3 regions of the Exiguobacterium sp. s80 genome follow, and region 2 is predicted to be linked to each of the others. Evidence: predicted binding sites of a transcription regulator. Region 2 holds the regulator's gene; each other region holds the start of a gene.
What was found. The regulator Rex, encoded in region 2, represses fermentation and respiration genes when NADH is low (regulators of the CRP and FNR family bind a similar motif). The targets are predictions, from matches to a motif close to TTGTGAAATATTTCACAA.

Region 1 (5,254 bases), on a different contig from region 2:
TGCCTTGCTTTTTGGAAGCGGATACGTCGATTGCTTTCGTAGGTGATTGGTGTGAAGGAGAAGGTCAGTTATCGGAATTATCTTTTTCAAGTGCCTACGCGGTGTCGAGGGAGTGGCAGTGAAACGGTCAAGCATAGTATCGGCATCGGAAGGAAATGAAAAACCCGAGCATTCCTGTTATCGAAATGGAATCGCTCGGGTTTCCTGTGCGTTAATTTTTGTAGTGAGTTCTACGTGACGCATTTGTTTGAACAGATATCTGCAACTTATGCACTTTGTTTATTCGGGTAAAAGGCAAGGATCAATAAGAGGGTGAAGGCGATTAAACTCATCATTGGGATTGTCAAAAAACCGAAGTAGTTGACCCATTGAATCAGGCAACCATTCGTACAGAGTGCCTCGCCATCCGGGAGGCGTTCGAGAACAACGTGATAGGCAGCAACTGCCCAACCGATTCCAACATATAGTCGAACGAAAAGAGCATCGACGGGGCGATTCCGAAAGAGTGTAATGATTAAATAAAATGCCGTCGTATACATGAACAAGCGTTGCCACCAACAAAGTGGACAAGGGATGAAACCGCGAACTTCACTGAAGTACAGACTTCCTAAGGTCGCAATCGTTGAGACGATTAACATAAAATGATAGCGTGACATATGTACCTTCCTTCCTAACGTGTTAAACTAATGCCATCTTATATCATGAGGAGTCGAATCTTACATTGCAAGTGTCGGAAATGGAAATGTTGATAACTTTATCGGAAGAGCTGAATATGCGAAGAGCAGCCGAACGTCTTTTCGTCTCGCAGCCGGCACTCAGTCAACGATTGGTTGCGATTGAGCGCAGGTGGGCGACGAAGTTGTTCATTCGTTCTTCCCGTGGATTAAGCATTACGCCCCAAGGAGAAAAAGTCATTGGGCTCGCAAAAGAAATGAATCGAAAAGAATTAGAACTGAAAAGTGAACTGACTGCCGAAGAAGGGGCAGTCTACGGGACCCTTCGGATTGCTGTCGCCTCCATTATGGGTCAATATTGGTTGCCACGCGTGTTGAAACGTTTCGTGGAACGTTACCCGCATGTACGCGTCCAACTCGTAACAGGGTGGTCGAGTGAAATGATGCGGCATATGCTCGAAGAACATTTTCATATCGGCATCATTCGAGGTAATCCGGACTGGAAGGGCGTCAAGGAACGGTTGTTCTCAGACCCGCTCTATCTTGTTGATAGTGAGTTGACGACGCTTGAACAGTTGCGTAAGACGGACCGACCATTCATTCAGTTCAAAAGTGATTCGACGTACTATCAAGAAATACTCGAGTGGTGGCAGGATCGTTTTTCAAGTCCGCCTGCGCGGACGCTCGTCGTCGACCAAATCGAAACTTGTAAACAAATGGCGTTACACGGCATTGGATTCGCGATTTTACCAGAGTCAACGATTCAAGAATCGAGCGAAGTGATGCAGATTCCGTTGAAGACGTCTTCGGGTAAAGTACTGAAACGCGATACATGGATTTTATCGACGGAATCCATGCTTGAGTTAAAACAAGTCCAAGCCTTTTGGGACATCGTAAAAGAAGAAGGGGGAAGTCAGTCAGATGGAATACGCGATTGAAATGCGAAGAGAACTTCATAAAATACCTGAATTAGGATTCAAGGAGTTCAAGACGCAAGCCTTTATTTTAAATCAGATTCGCTCTTATCCTGAAGACCGCGTCAGCTACGATACGTTTGAAACAGGTGTTTTCGTTCGTGTTAAAGGGTTGACCGGAAATCGAACAATCGGTTACCGCGCAGATATCGATGGTTTGCCGATCGAAGAAGCGACGGGTCTTCCTTTTGGCTCGGAGCATCCGGGAATGATGCACGCCTGTGGGCATGACGTCCATGCGTCAATTGCGTTAGGTCTGCTTCGTCGTCTTGTCGAGTTACCGATCATGGATGACGTCGTCTTCTTATTCCAACCGGCAGAAGAAGGTCCGGGTGGAGCGGAACCGATGATTAAAAGTCCCTTATTCGAAAAATATCGTCCGAGTGAAATGTATGGTCTCCATGTGGCACCTGAATATCCGGTCGGGACAATTGCGAGTCGTCCTGGCGTATTATTTGCCAGTGCGCGGGAAGTTCACATCACGATTTATGGTCAAAGTGGTCATGCTGCATTTCCACACTTGACGGTCGATACGGTCGTTGCTCAGGCTGCACTCATCATGCAGTTGCAAACAATCGTCAGTCGATCAATCAATCCGATGAATTGTAGTGTCATCACGATTGGCAAGGTCGATGCGGGGATTCGTGAAAATGTTATTGCCGGTCGAGCTGTGCTAGATGGAACGATGCGTGCGTTGAACGGTACTGATATGGAAAAATTAGAAGAACGGGTACGTGACATCGTTCGTGGAATTGAAGCGTCATTTGGCGTGAAAATTGATTTGCAATTTGGAAACCGCTATTACGAAGTCGTGAATGATCAAAACGTCGTCGATAAATTTTCTTCATTCGTTAAGATGAATGCAAATTATGTTGAATGCGACGCTGCGATGACGGGTGAAGACTTTGGATTCATGTTAAAAGAAGTCCCAGGCATGATGTTTTGGCTTGGAATCGATAATCCAACGTCCGGTTTACATCAGCCGACGTTGAATCCGGATGAAGAGGCGATCCCATTTGTGATTAATTTACTGGATCATTACTTCCGTGAATATGTGTAAACTGAATGAATCGTAAAAAGACTGTAGAAATGCCCTTTACTTCGCCTCAAATCGAAGTAAAGGGTTTTCATTTAGCGAGATCATCTAGTTTTCGAACGTTTTGTGAAGAAAATCACGAATAGATGTGAACAATTTGTTACATCAAACATTTAGAACAGACACAAATGATTATGTTCTCTATGATACGGATATAAACATATATAGAAGTACGTTTAGGAAGAGGGGGGCACACACATGTTCAATGATCCAGTTATGCTCAGTCGATTATTGACAGGGCTCACATTAGCATTTCACATCATTTTTGCAACGATTGGTGTAGGAGTTCCGTTGATGGTACTCGCAGCCGAGTACATTGGAATTAAACGAAAAGATCCAGATTATATTCTTTTAGCACGACGTTGGACGCGCGGTTATATCGTAACGGTAGCGGTCGGAGTCGTTACGGGGACGGCAATCGGATTACAATTATCGCTCTTATGGCCTTCATTAATGCAAGTAGCCGGACAGACGATTGCTTTGCCGCTCTTCATGGAAACGTTCGCCTTCTTCTTTGAAGCGATCTTCCTTGGGATTTACTTGTACACATGGGATCGCTTTAAAAATCCATGGTTACACTGGTTAATCGGGATTCCGGTCGTCATCGGGGCAACGGCGTCAGCCTTCTTCATCACGACAGTTAACTCGTTCATGAATTCTCCGGAAGGTTTTAAAATTGTCAACGGAACGTTAACACAAATCGAACCGTTAAAAGCGATGTTCAATACGGCAACGCCAACAAAAGCGACACACGTTATTGTATCTGCTTACTTGACGGTTGCGTTCATCTTAGCAGCAATTGCTGCGTTCCATCTATTGCGCAAGAAAACACTGTCCGCAGCCGAGACGGCGTATCACAAAAAGGCACTTCGTCTGACAGTCATGGCTGGATTGATTTTCGCCTTCTCGACAGCGCTCGTCGGTGATTTTTCAGGAAAGTATCTTGCGAAATATCAACCTGAAAAATTAGCAGCAGCGGAGTGGCATTTTGAAACGACAAATGAAGCAGAATTGATTTTCGGTGGGATTTTGGATGAACAAGAAGATGGTAGTTATGACATCAAAGGTGCGGTTAAGATTCCATACGCCTTGTCAATTCTTGCAGGTGGAGCACCAGATACAGAAGTCATCGGTCTAAATGAATTTGCGAAAGAAGACCAAGCGCCGTTATTCGTCCACTATTTCTTCGATATCATGGTATCGATCGGGATGTATTTAGCAGCGATTTCCGCCTTGTTCATACTCGCATTCCGACTGAAGAAGTTGAACCCGTATAATAAATGGTTACTGCGCGGTATTTTCATTGGTGGACCACTTGCCATCGTTTCGATTGAAGCAGGTTGGATGTACGCGGAAATCGGACGTCAACCATGGACGCTATATGGTATTATGAGAACGGCTGACGCAGCGACGACATCTACTGCAGTCGGACCGATGCTGATTCTATTCAGCATGTTGTACCTCTTACTTGGTACGATTTGTACAGTCGTATTGCTCCGTATGTTTAAGAATAATCCTGTCGGTAAAGAACTCGCAGACGATCACCATACTCGCGGTGAAGCGATGTTTGCGGACGATAAAGAATAAGGAGGGAACGAGTTGGACATTCAAACACTAGGAATAACCGTACTTTGGACGTTCCTCTATGGATATCTCATCGTTGCCTCAATTGACTTCGGTGCTGGATTTTACGCATTTTACTCGAAATATACAAAACGAGATCATTTGACGAATCGATTGATTTTACGTTATCTTTCGCCCGTTTGGGAAGTGACGAACGTTTTCTTCGTTTTCTTCTTTGTTGGTCTCGTCGGGTTTTTCCCGGACACAGCTTATTACTATGGAACGGCACTTCTCGTGCCTGCATCAATCGTACTCGTTCTGATTGCGATTCGCGGTAGCTTTTATGCCTTTGCGAACTACGGTTCGAACGATAGTATGTTCTATACGTTTCTCTATGGTGCGACGGGGCTCTTGATTCCGGCTGCGATGTCGACGACGTTGACGATTAGTCAAGGTGGCTTTATTCGTAAAACGAATGAAACGGTTGAGTTTTTAGGGACGAAATTGTTTACGAACTTTTATTCCTGGTCAGTCGTAGCACTTGCGATTGTCTCTGTCCTTTATATTAGTGCGATGTTCCTGTTGTTCTACGCAGATAAGGCGCGAGACGTAGGGGCGAGTGACTTGATTCGGAAATGGGCGCTCTTTTGGAGCATTCCAACGATCATCGTCTGTGGACTTGTTTTCTTTGGTTTAAAGAATCAAGCTGCATGGCATTATGAAAACATTTTGAATGGTAACTGGTGGTGGTTCGCAGCAAGTTTTGTGTTTTTCTGTGTTGCAGTCGCACTCGTCTACCTGAAGCGGAATTATGGAATTGCCTTTATCGCTGTCATGGCTCAATACGGAGTTGCATGGTTCGGATACGGCTATACTCATTTACCGTATATCTTATATCCGTACATCGATATCAATAAAGCGGTCGTTAACGAAACAATGGCGACGTC
Region 2 (5,254 bases):
TCCGCGCTCGCCGCCGGATAATTCATGAACGAGCTTGAAGACATCATCACCACTGAACAGGAATTGACCGAGGACGGACCGGACTTGTTGTTCCCGCATCAACGGCCACTCGTTCCAAATTTCATCGATGACCCGGTTGCGGTCGTTGAGCTCGGCCTGCTCCTGATCGTAGTAGCCGACGGAAACGCCGGTCCCGAAACGATGTTCACCGAATAACGGTTTAATCCGGTTGACAAGAACTTTCAGTAACGTCGATTTTCCGATTCCGTTCGGACCAACGAGCGCGAGGGATTCGCCGCGTTGTAAGCGGAACGTGATGCCTTTTGAGACGGCTTCTTCATAGCCGACCGCGAGTTGCGTGACTTGTAACACATCGTTCCCACTTTGTTTTTCAATCGGGAACGACAGGACGGTGCTGCGTTCATCCCCATCCGGACGATCAATCCGGTCGACTTTTTCAAGACGTTTGCGGACGCTTTGTGCGCGTTTCGTCGTCGTCGCCCGTGCGATGTTACGCTGGATGAAGTCTTGCATCTTCGCGATGTCTTCCTGTTGCTGTTCGAACTGCTTCATCTCTTGTTCATACAGTGCTGCCTTTTGTTCCAAGTACTTCGTGTAGTTGCCGGTAAACTTCCGGCAGACGTTCCGTGACAGTTCATAGACGACGTTGACGACCTGGTCGAGGAAGTAACGGTCATGGGAGACGATCAAGACCGCTCCACGGTAACCAGCCAGGTAACTTTCGAGCCAAGAGAGTGTATCGATGTCGAGGTGGTTCGTCGGCTCGTCAAGAATCAACAGCTCAGGTGCCTGGAGCAACATCTTCGCCAGTGCGAGTCGCGTCCGTTGTCCACCGGATAGCGTCTGGATCCGGCGTGAATAATCGTCCGGATAAAAACGCATCCCGTGCAGGACGGAGCGGATGTTGGCTTCGAACTGGTAACCGCCGGCGTCCGAGAAGTCATGTTGGGCCTGATCGTATGTTTTCAACAGACGGTCGTAAGCAACAGCATCATTCAAGATATGGTCCATTCCCATCTCAATCTCCATCCGACGGAGCGAACGTTCCTGCTCTTGCAGATGCTCGAACACGGTCAACATTTCATTCCAAATCGTTTCATTCGACTCAAGACCACTGTCCTGGGCGAGGTAACCGATTTTCACTTCCTTACTCTTCATGATCTCACCAGAGTCATGACTGAGCTCTCCGGCGATGATTTTTAAAAGTGTTGATTTTCCGGCACCATTTCGTCCGACGAGCGCAATCCGGTCCCGCTCCTGCACTTCGAGTTTAATATTGTCTAAAATCGGCTCAACACCGAATGATTTTGATAGTTGGTTCACTTGTAAGAGAATCATAAAAACATCCATCCTTCCACCCTTTAGTCTATCATGAAAAAAACGCAGGAGTCCCGTGGAATATATTATTTGTTAGTCTATGTGAAGTGGTTTACAATCAAAGAGAATAGAATTCTTTGCATTGATTTGGGTGCCACGTCAGAACGTGGCCGAAGGGGGAACTGCAGTATGAATGGGCCAGACACAAAAATACCACAAGCGACGGCGAAACGACTGCCGTTATATTATCGTTTCATTCAGAGTCTTTATAACTCAGGCAAGCTGCGCGTCTCTTCAGCAGAGCTCAGTGAAGCGGTCAAAGTCGATTCAGCGACGATCCGCCGCGATTTTTCCTACTTTGGGGCGTTAGGGAAAAAAGGATACGGTTACAACGTACAACATCTATTGACGTTTTTCCGAAAGACACTGAATCAGGATGAAGTCACGAATGTGGCACTTGTCGGGGTCGGACATCTCGGAACGGCGTTTGCAAATTATAACTTTTTAAAGAATAATAGTACTCGGATAGTCGTTGCGTTTGATGCGGACGAAAACAAGGTCGGAACAACGACGCAAGACGTTCCTATCTATCATGTCTCTGACATGAAAGAGCAAATCGAAGCGAACAAGGTTGATGTCGCCATCTTGACGGTCCCATCCCAGTTCGCACAGTCAGTAGCGGATGAGTTAGTTGAGTATGGTGTGACCGGAATCCTGAACTTTACACCGGCGCGGTTGAACGTACCGGCCCATGTTCGGGTCCATCACATCGATTTGTCGATCGAGTTGCAGTCACTAGTTTATTTCATGAAGCATTATTCGCAATCAGCTGAAGGAGTGAAATCATAATGGAAAACCTTATTCCATCAACCATCGCGTTCATCGGACCAGGGAGCATCGCTTTAATCGGTGCCGTCGCGTTGATCATCTTCGGACCGAAAAAATTACCGGAGCTCGGTCGTGCTGCCGGTCAGACGTTAAAAGAGTTCAAGAGTGCGACACACGGCATCATGGACGATGATAAAGACAACAAGGATGAATCGAAAGAGAAGTGATTAAATTATGGCGATTGATCAAGAACAGAGTGTGACATCGCATCTAGACGAGTTGCGCAAGCGGATCGTCTGGTCACTCATCATCGTCGTCGTCTTGTTCGCCGCGGCCTTTCCGCTCGTCCGACCGCTCGTGCGTTTTCTGCAGTCGGACCTGAAAGAGCTCGGCATCGGATTGAATGCCTTTAATGTGGCCGATCCCCTGATGTTGTACTTGAATTTAGCGTTCATCATCGCGGTCGTCCTGGCTTCACCATTTTGGATGTACCAGCTATGGGCGTTCATCCGACCCGGTTTATTCGAACAGGAACAAAAAGCGACCTTGACGTATATTCCGGTCACGTTTTTCTTATTTTTGTCCGGAATCGCGTTCTCTTATTTTTGGTTACTTCCGTTTCTACTCAAAGTATCGACGGAACTTGGGCAAGAGCTCGGCATCGAGCAAGTCATCGGGGTCGAAAACTATTTCAGTTTCTTAATCCGGCTGACGATTCCGTTCGGTGTCTTGTTCCAACTGCCGGTCGTGACGATGTTCTTGACCCGTCTTGGACTCGTGACGCCATTGTTCATGCGGAAAAATCGGAAATATGCGTACTTTGCGCTGTTTGTCATCGCGGCTTTAATCTCTCCACCGGATGTGACGTCACATCTGATGATTTCGGTACCGTTGTTCGTCCTCTATGAAATCAGCATCATGATTTCAGCCCGGACGTACAAAAAAGTACTGATTCTTGAGCAACAGGCGGAGCTTAAGAGACAAGCGGATTTGATGCGTGAGTTGAATAAGTAACAGTCTCCTCTCGGTCGTTTCGGCGACGGAGAGATTTTTGTTTGGAAGCGCTCTTTTTATATTGAAAAAGTGAATCGATATGGTTTATACTGATTACAAGAATATGAGGGGGCTTAGCTCAGCTGGGAGAGCGTTTGGCTGGCAGCCAAAAGGTCGTCGGTTCGAGCCCGATAGTCTCCATATGTACATCACTTGGCATTTGCCGAGTGGTGTTTTTTGTTATAGTGGTGGCGGCAAAACAGAAGCTTACAGCCTGGATGATGTTGATGAACCGATTGAAGTCGTTTTCTGTGTTTATCCTTTTGAGGGAATGGGAAATTTCTTAATAGGTAATCAAGAGGGGGAAGCATTATGAATCCATTTACGACGTTAATTGCCTTCATCGTCGGCTGTCTTGTTCTGTATCTCGGAATCCGTGATAAGAACGGTTGGTTGATTGGTGTCGCGCTGATTCCGTTAGCAATTGTTGCGTATAGCGTCATCTATCTCATCATTCAAGTTTCAGCCTAGAAACTCCTTTTTTAAGGAAGTTTCTTTTTTTTTGAAACATAACTGGTAAACTGTAAGTATATGACAGTATAGACAGTTGAAACGAGGGAGGGCATTTCAGGATGGAACAAACGCTCCGCGAGGAACGATTACAGGCGTTGACGGTTGCTTATATCGAAAAAAATCAATTGCAGAATAAAAGTTGGGTCATCGCTGCCTTGATGGCGACAGCAGGAACGTTTACGGAAATCTTCAGCACGACCATGTACTTGAGTCTGTTACCGCTTGTCTTTCTCGTGTTTGATCTCCCGTTTCGACTCGAAAAACGAAAAATCCTGGCGCGCTATCTCTCAAGCGACCAAGTGACGAACCAATCGTTGCTGTGGCTCGGGATTCAATTCGTCTTGTACGGTTCGCTGTACACCGTGATACTTGAGACGAAAGAGATGTCGATCTGGAAAATTGCCCTTTGGATGCTGATCATCCTCGCACCGGTCTATTACGTTACGGACTGGTTGTTTAAAAAGATTGCCCGGTCAGGCGATCCCGACTTCGTCAGTGATAAAGAAATTCATGCGAATGTTAAAGAAGTGGAGGAGTGACAGGGTGAGTACATTGATTGAAAAACATACACGGCTCCAGCTGTTGGCAGCGCCGATTAAGAAAGTCCAGATGGGGGTGTTAATTCCCTTACTTTTGATTGGAGTCCTGTTTTGGTTCATCCCGAGCTTGCGACAAACGGGTTTATTTACAACGTTCGCACTCTCTTTACTGGCGTTAGGTGCTGCAGTGAGAGAAGTCATTCGCCTACAGGTTTTAAAGCAACGCCTCGCGAAGGACGTCTATAAAAAGACGGTCTTGAAAGTGGCACGTGTGTCGATGATCGGTTCGTTCATCCCGATCCTTCCACTTTATGTGGGGACTGTTTTTCCACAATACGCCGGTATTTCTTTTACGGTCTTTCTTATGTCGATCATCGTCGCCTATTTGATTGTGTCCCGATTGAACAAAAAAGCGAAACAACTGGATCCGGCATTCGTCACGATGCGTGAGATTGAGAGTTACCGTAAGTAAGCGAAACACACAAGAGGAGTGAACGGATGAGAAACACTTTAAGCACGTATCAAAAATGGACAAAAATCAGCCGGCAAATCCGGACGTATGTAATTGCGGGCGTATTTTTTGCGGTGCTGTTCTTCTCCGGAAGCGGGCACCTGACGGATTCAGCAGTTGGATTTTTGATTCTTACGCCGTTACTCGCCTATAATGGCATGCAGCGAGTGATCCAATCCGTTCTGTTAGTTCGGTCGAAGGTACAGGCGCGACCAGTCAGTCTAATGTTTGGTGGGATCACTTTACTCGAAGCGGTCTTTATTGCGGGTGCCGCAGTTGTCGCCCCGCACCTTGGACAGTGGGGCTATCTGTTTCCGCTAATGTTGTGGATTTCAGGGATGCTGCAATTTCAAAAGTGGACGGACCGGACGGTAGCGAAGCTCGATAAAAAGGATTTGCTTGAGACACCGAACCGAAAAGGAATCGAACACCGTCATCCGACGGGCGAAGGAATCGGGATGTAACGAGGAGG
Region 3 (5,254 bases), on a different contig from region 2:
GTCATGGAGCCGGTCGATGGTGTCGAAGGAACACGTCTGATTCGCGCCGAGTGGCCGGAAGCTAAAATTTTAGTCGTCACAAGTTTCTTAGATGATGAGAAAGTTTATCCCGTCATTGAAGCCGGTGCGATGAGTTACGTCCTAAAAACGGCAAGCGCGTTTGATATTGCGGAAGCAATTCGCAAGACAGCGAGCGGACAATCTGTCATGGCAGCTCAAGTGACAGGTAAGATGATGGAACGCCTGCGCAAACCTGCTAGTCAACTCCACGACGATTTAACGGAGCGTGAACAAGAAGTCTTACAGTTGATGGCGCGCGGTATGGCCAATCAAGAGATTGCAGACGAACTGTTCATCTCCCTAAAAACAGTCAAAACGCATGTTTCCAACATTTTATCAAAGCTCGATGTCGTCGATCGGACGCAAGCCGTCGTCTATGCCTTTAAGCACCACATCGTGAAGTAATCTTTTACTTAGTTTTTGCACTCGTCTACGCATCCATTCATTAAAAAAAGGGTCAGCTTATCAAAGCTGGCCCTTCAGACTGTAAACAACGTGCGATTGGGAGATTAAGCGTCGTGTTTCGTTGCTTTCCTCGGGCGAGGCGCAAGCCGTTGCTCCTTGGATCCTAGCGGACAACGAGCAGGGTCTTGCCTGCCTCTGAAAGTGCGTTAAAAACGCACTTTTTCCCGCAGGAGTCAATGAAAAGTGACGCTTTTCAAGTAATACCGTGAAGGAAATCCAGGCGTGGAGACGGTTTAGAGCGCGATCCGTCTCAAATCGCTTTTAAAGCGAAAAGCAATCGGTCGCGACCCTGCAGCTTTGCTGTAGCGGCGTGACCGGTTGCCGCTTTGAAGACGAGGCGAGACAGGAAAGCACGAACGGATTGCTTCTCAATATAGCATTTTCACCCTTCAGCGTGTATAAAAAGTGCTAGTAAGCTATCAGCACTTTTCGATAGGGCTACCAGAGTTTCCAACCTGGAGCTCCAGGAGGCGCATTATCAATCATGTGCCAAATCGGTACTGTGTAAGCAAACGCAATCAAAGCAAACGTCACGAAAATCCAAAGTTTCCAGTTCTCAAAGAAGAGTGGTGTCTTCATCGCTGCTTCCTCTGTTTCCGCGACAGGAAATTCAGTACTTCCTTTCGGTGTCCGGAAGGCCAGTTGGAACATCGCAAACAAGAATAAGAGGATTGAAATAAAGAGGATCGTACCACCGATTGCCATCGCAACGTGATAGGGAATCCAATCTGCGACGAGCGAATCTTTGAAATATGCCGCAGGACCCGTCCGTCTCGGATTGCCAAGCAAGCCTGAAATATGCATCGCAGTCGACATAAAGAGCATACCAATCGTCCACGTCGCCGTCTGGATGAGACCAATTGTATTAATCCGTTTTGTTAAGGTCCGTCCTCGTAATAATGGAACAAGCCAATAGGCCGTTCCAAAGAACGTCAACGCGACTGCAGCCCCGACTGTGATATGGAAGTGACCTGTCACCCATAAAGTGTTATGCACGACGATATTCAATTGGTGAGAAGCATTGACGACACCACCGGCTCCAGCCGGGATGAAGAACAACATGCCGACGAACGGTGCAAGAAAGCGGACATCCCGGTACGGCATTTTCTTGATCCACCCAAATAGTCCGGTCGCACCTTGACGACGACCTGCTAGTTCAAATGTCGCAAACATCGAGAATGCTGTCATCAATGAAGGAATGATGACAAGGAACGTCAAGACGACTTGGATGTACTTCCAAAATGCTGAAATACCGGGTTCGAGCAACTGATGGTGAAAACCAACAGGGAACGAGAACAATAAGAACAGTAAAAATGACATTCGTGCTAAAGCATCTGAAAAAATCTTACCCCCAACAATCTTTGGAATGACCGTGTACCATACGATATAGGCTGGCAATAACCAAAAATAGACGAGCGGATGACCAAAATACCAAAATAATGTCCGGGATAATTCGATCCCGACCTTATCCGTCCAACCGAGTGATAACGGCAAGAGTTGAAAGAGAATCGTCGCTGCGACACCTAGCGTGGCGATGACCCACAACAAAGCCGTCATAATGCTCATATAGGCTTGAAGTGGTGGATGGACATCCTTATGTTCTCGTTTGTAATCCGCGTACATCCGGAACATTGCGGCAGAAGAAACCCATGTTCCAACAACGAAAATCACGAGTCCGATATAAAAAACAGGGTGTGCCTTCAGCGGCGCATAAAATGTGTAGAGAACGGATGCTTCACCTGCTAACACCATCCATGTGACAAGGAGGACACCGACAATCATCAACCAGAATCCAACCCAGCCCAAGCGTCTCGGAAACTCTTCAAAACGCCCGAACGACTGTCCTAAAAATGAAAATAAAAGTCCAAATATGAATAATGTCGTAAAGACAATCGCAAGCATTAGTCCGTGAGCCGTCAGCAATTCATAATAACCGACTCCAGCAATTTCTGGAATGACTCCAGTACGGACGAGTGTCTGTAGTAGACCACATAGTCCACCGATCAGTAACGCCACAAGTGAAAAACTGACGTAGGCAAATCCGAGTTTTGCTTCTTTTAATCCAATCTCTCCTGCGGGGATTCCCCGCTCCATCTCAAACTCCATTAATTTTTTCGAAATCGCATTCATTTATTCCACCACCTTAATCTTAGTCGACATCATGTGATGCGCCGATCCACAATATTCATTACAGACAATTAAATATTCACCAGCTTCTTTAAATGTGTACTCGATTGAATTGATATGTCCGGGAACGACCATCATATTGACGTTCGTCTTGACGATTTCAAATCCATGGACGACATCTTTCGACGTCACCAGAAAATCGACGGTCGCGCCTTTTTTGATAATCATGTCTTGCGGTGTGAACTGGAAAGCTTGTGAGACCATGACGGCCTCATATTTATTGTCGTCAATTTTTTTTAGACCCGGTTTATCAAATGGCTTCGTCTGATCGACTTGCGTCGGGTCAATCAATGTTGCATCCGACGGTGGTTGATTATCAGAAGCGAATGCTGATACGCCAATGATGATTAAAAAGACTGCCAACATGATACAACCGAATACTAACCATATTTTTTCTAAACGATGAATATGCACCCTGATTCCCCCTTATCTTGAAGTGAATAATAAAAAGATTGATCCCCACATTCCGATGATGACTCCGGCAACGATAAATACAGCGATAAACGTTCCCTTCAGTTCTGTATCTGATTTCTGACGCATGATCAGTAGCTCCCTTCCGTCGTTGAATCGGTGACTTAACCTACCTTTATTTTAGAAAAAGACACCCTTCGTAATATGTGATAAACGTCACACCAATTGTGACGATTTCGCGCTTTTCTTTTATAAAACACACATAAAGTTCACAACTTGTTACGTACTGAACATATTACGTACTGAACATATTTTGAACCGTTACTGTTTGTGCGACACAAAAAAGGACCGCATTCAAAAAGAATGTGATCCTACAGCGTGTAGACAAACTATTATGAAGAGTGAACATACTATAACGAGAGGCAATCCGTTCGCGCGTCCCTGTCTCGTCTCGTCTTCAAAGCGGCAACCTTCCGCGCCGCTACAGCCAAGCTGCAGGGTCGCAACCGATTGCTTTTCGCGGTTCTAAGCGATTCGAGACGGATTGCGTGCTAAACCGTCTGCATGCCAGGCTTTCCGTCACGGTATTTCTATAAAAAGCGTCACATTTCGTTGACTCCTACGGGAAAAATTTCGTTTTCAACGCACGTTCAGAGGCATGCAAGACCCTGCTCGTTGTCCGATAGAACCAAGGAGCAACGGCTTGCGCCTCGCCCGAGGAAAGAAACGAAAAAAGACGCTTGATCTCCCGATAGCACGTTGTCTACAGCCTGAAGGACCACATTCAAAAAGAATGTGATCCTAGACTGCTGATAAGTTCTTCTGAAGTTTAACGCGTTGCGGTTCCATCAAAAGGATGTTGGAGCAATTTTTAAGTCAGCTCCAGCGTATGGCTCCGTAAGCTAACGCTCAAGTTAAGTTTAAATCCGGCAGACACCGACAGGACACCCTTCACAGTGGCAAAGATCGCGTAAATAGTTGGCATCATGAACGATGATTTTAGTCGTCGTCATCGAAATGACATTGTCTTTTTTCCACTGAGAAAACATCCGGTTGACCGTTTCACGTGGTGCCCCGATCAACTGACCGAGTTCAGTATCCGACGGTCGCTTTGAAATCACGTAATCGTCATCGACTTTTTTTCCGTCCATTGCGATTAGTCGTAAGAGTGTCGAAGCGAGTGCCCCTTGTTTCCCGAACAATAAGAGGTCACGTAACTTCGTTTCCGTTTGTTTTCGCATCAAGGCTTGCCAGCGCATGATATCTAATGCGAATGTTCCATCTTTTTTCATCAAATCTTCGAGTGTCGATTTCGAGATGAAGCCAATGACACTGTCCTCCATCGTTTCGACACTATAGGAGCTTGGAAATGCTTCTCCGACATCGAATTCACCAAATAAGTCACCTTTGAAATATAAGAACATCATTAGCGGGCTACCTTTTTTCGTGAGCTTTGATAGTTTTACACCACCTTGTTTCACATAAAAAAGTTTATCGTTCATTTCCCCTTCCCAACAGACGATTGAGTCTTTTTTAAAAGATACCTCAGTCATGAACTCTTCAAGTAATTCACGTGTCTCACTCGACAACACGAACGTATTGGCTTCTGTCGTCCCACAAGTAAGCATCTCGCATTCTCCTTTCCGTAGCTTCTGCCTTCAGTATAGAACATCACAAGGGAAAATAGCGTTTTTTCAAAAGATTGTCAAACTTTGTTCACTATTTCACAAATTAAATAAACAAAAAAAAGCCAAGGTAGACCGATTGGATCTACTCTTGGCTCCGTTTAAGTCCCATTTATAATAAATAACGCATCCATTTTGAATCGGTATTCGAGCGCATGTAGCGGAACGGCAAATCGAACTTCGTCGTATTGTTGACGACTCCTTTACGGTGGCTGAACGTCTCAAAGCTGAATTTCCCATGATAGCCACCGATACCACTTCCGCCGACCCCGCCAAATGGCAAGTTATGTTGCGCAACATGCATCAACGTATCATTGATGCATCCACCACCAAATGACACACGATCGAGTACACGATGCTGAACAGCTTTACTTTCTGTGAAGAGATAGAGCGCCAACGGCTTATCACGGTCATTGATGAAACGGATGACCTCTTCCACTTCACGA

Region 1: KNP94_RS10170 (cytochrome ubiquinol oxidase subunit I) is a predicted target of Rex. The motif match lies at 2,809-2,826, and genes of this name have one in related genera.
Region 3: KNP94_RS10570 (cytochrome C oxidase subunit II) is a predicted target of Rex. The motif match lies at 3,328-3,345, and genes of this name have one in related genera.

Annotation. Positions count from the first base shown of each region.
Region 1 covers NZ_JACSMP010000004.1:203,076-208,329, forward strand. Annotated here, with positions in the region: gene KNP94_RS10150 (FAD-dependent oxidoreductase) at 1-122, shown strand, start outside; gene KNP94_RS10155 (disulfide bond formation protein B) at 267-656, opposite strand; gene KNP94_RS10160 (transcriptional regulator CcpC) at 722-1,612, shown strand; gene KNP94_RS10165 (N-acetyldiaminopimelate deacetylase) at 1,596-2,708, shown strand; gene KNP94_RS10170 (cytochrome ubiquinol oxidase subunit I) at 2,943-4,331, shown strand; gene KNP94_RS10175 (cytochrome d ubiquinol oxidase subunit II) at 4,344-5,254, shown strand, end outside.
Region 2 covers NZ_JACSMP010000009.1:117,044-122,297, reverse strand. Annotated here, with positions in the region: gene KNP94_RS13930 (ABC-F family ATP-binding cassette domain-containing protein) at 1-1,359, opposite strand, end outside; gene KNP94_RS13925 (redox-sensing transcriptional repressor Rex) at 1,528-2,187, shown strand; gene KNP94_RS13920 (twin-arginine translocase TatA/TatE family subunit) at 2,187-2,393, shown strand; gene tatC (twin-arginine translocase subunit TatC) at 2,401-3,180, shown strand; tRNA gene KNP94_RS13910 (tRNA-Ala) at 3,288-3,360, shown strand; gene KNP94_RS13905 (hypothetical protein) at 3,532-3,690, shown strand; gene KNP94_RS13900 (hypothetical protein) at 3,792-4,271, shown strand; gene KNP94_RS13895 (hypothetical protein) at 4,276-4,743, shown strand; gene KNP94_RS13890 (hypothetical protein) at 4,770-5,246, shown strand.
Region 3 covers NZ_JACSMP010000005.1:64,336-69,589, forward strand. Annotated here, with positions in the region: gene KNP94_RS10555 (response regulator) at 1-465, shown strand, start outside; gene KNP94_RS10560 (b(o/a)3-type cytochrome-c oxidase subunit 1) at 964-2,655, opposite strand; gene KNP94_RS10565 (cytochrome c oxidase subunit II) at 2,656-3,126, opposite strand; gene KNP94_RS10570 (cytochrome C oxidase subunit II) at 3,139-3,252, opposite strand; gene KNP94_RS10575 (Crp/Fnr family transcriptional regulator) at 4,044-4,751, opposite strand; gene KNP94_RS10580 (aldehyde dehydrogenase) at 4,921-5,254, opposite strand, start outside.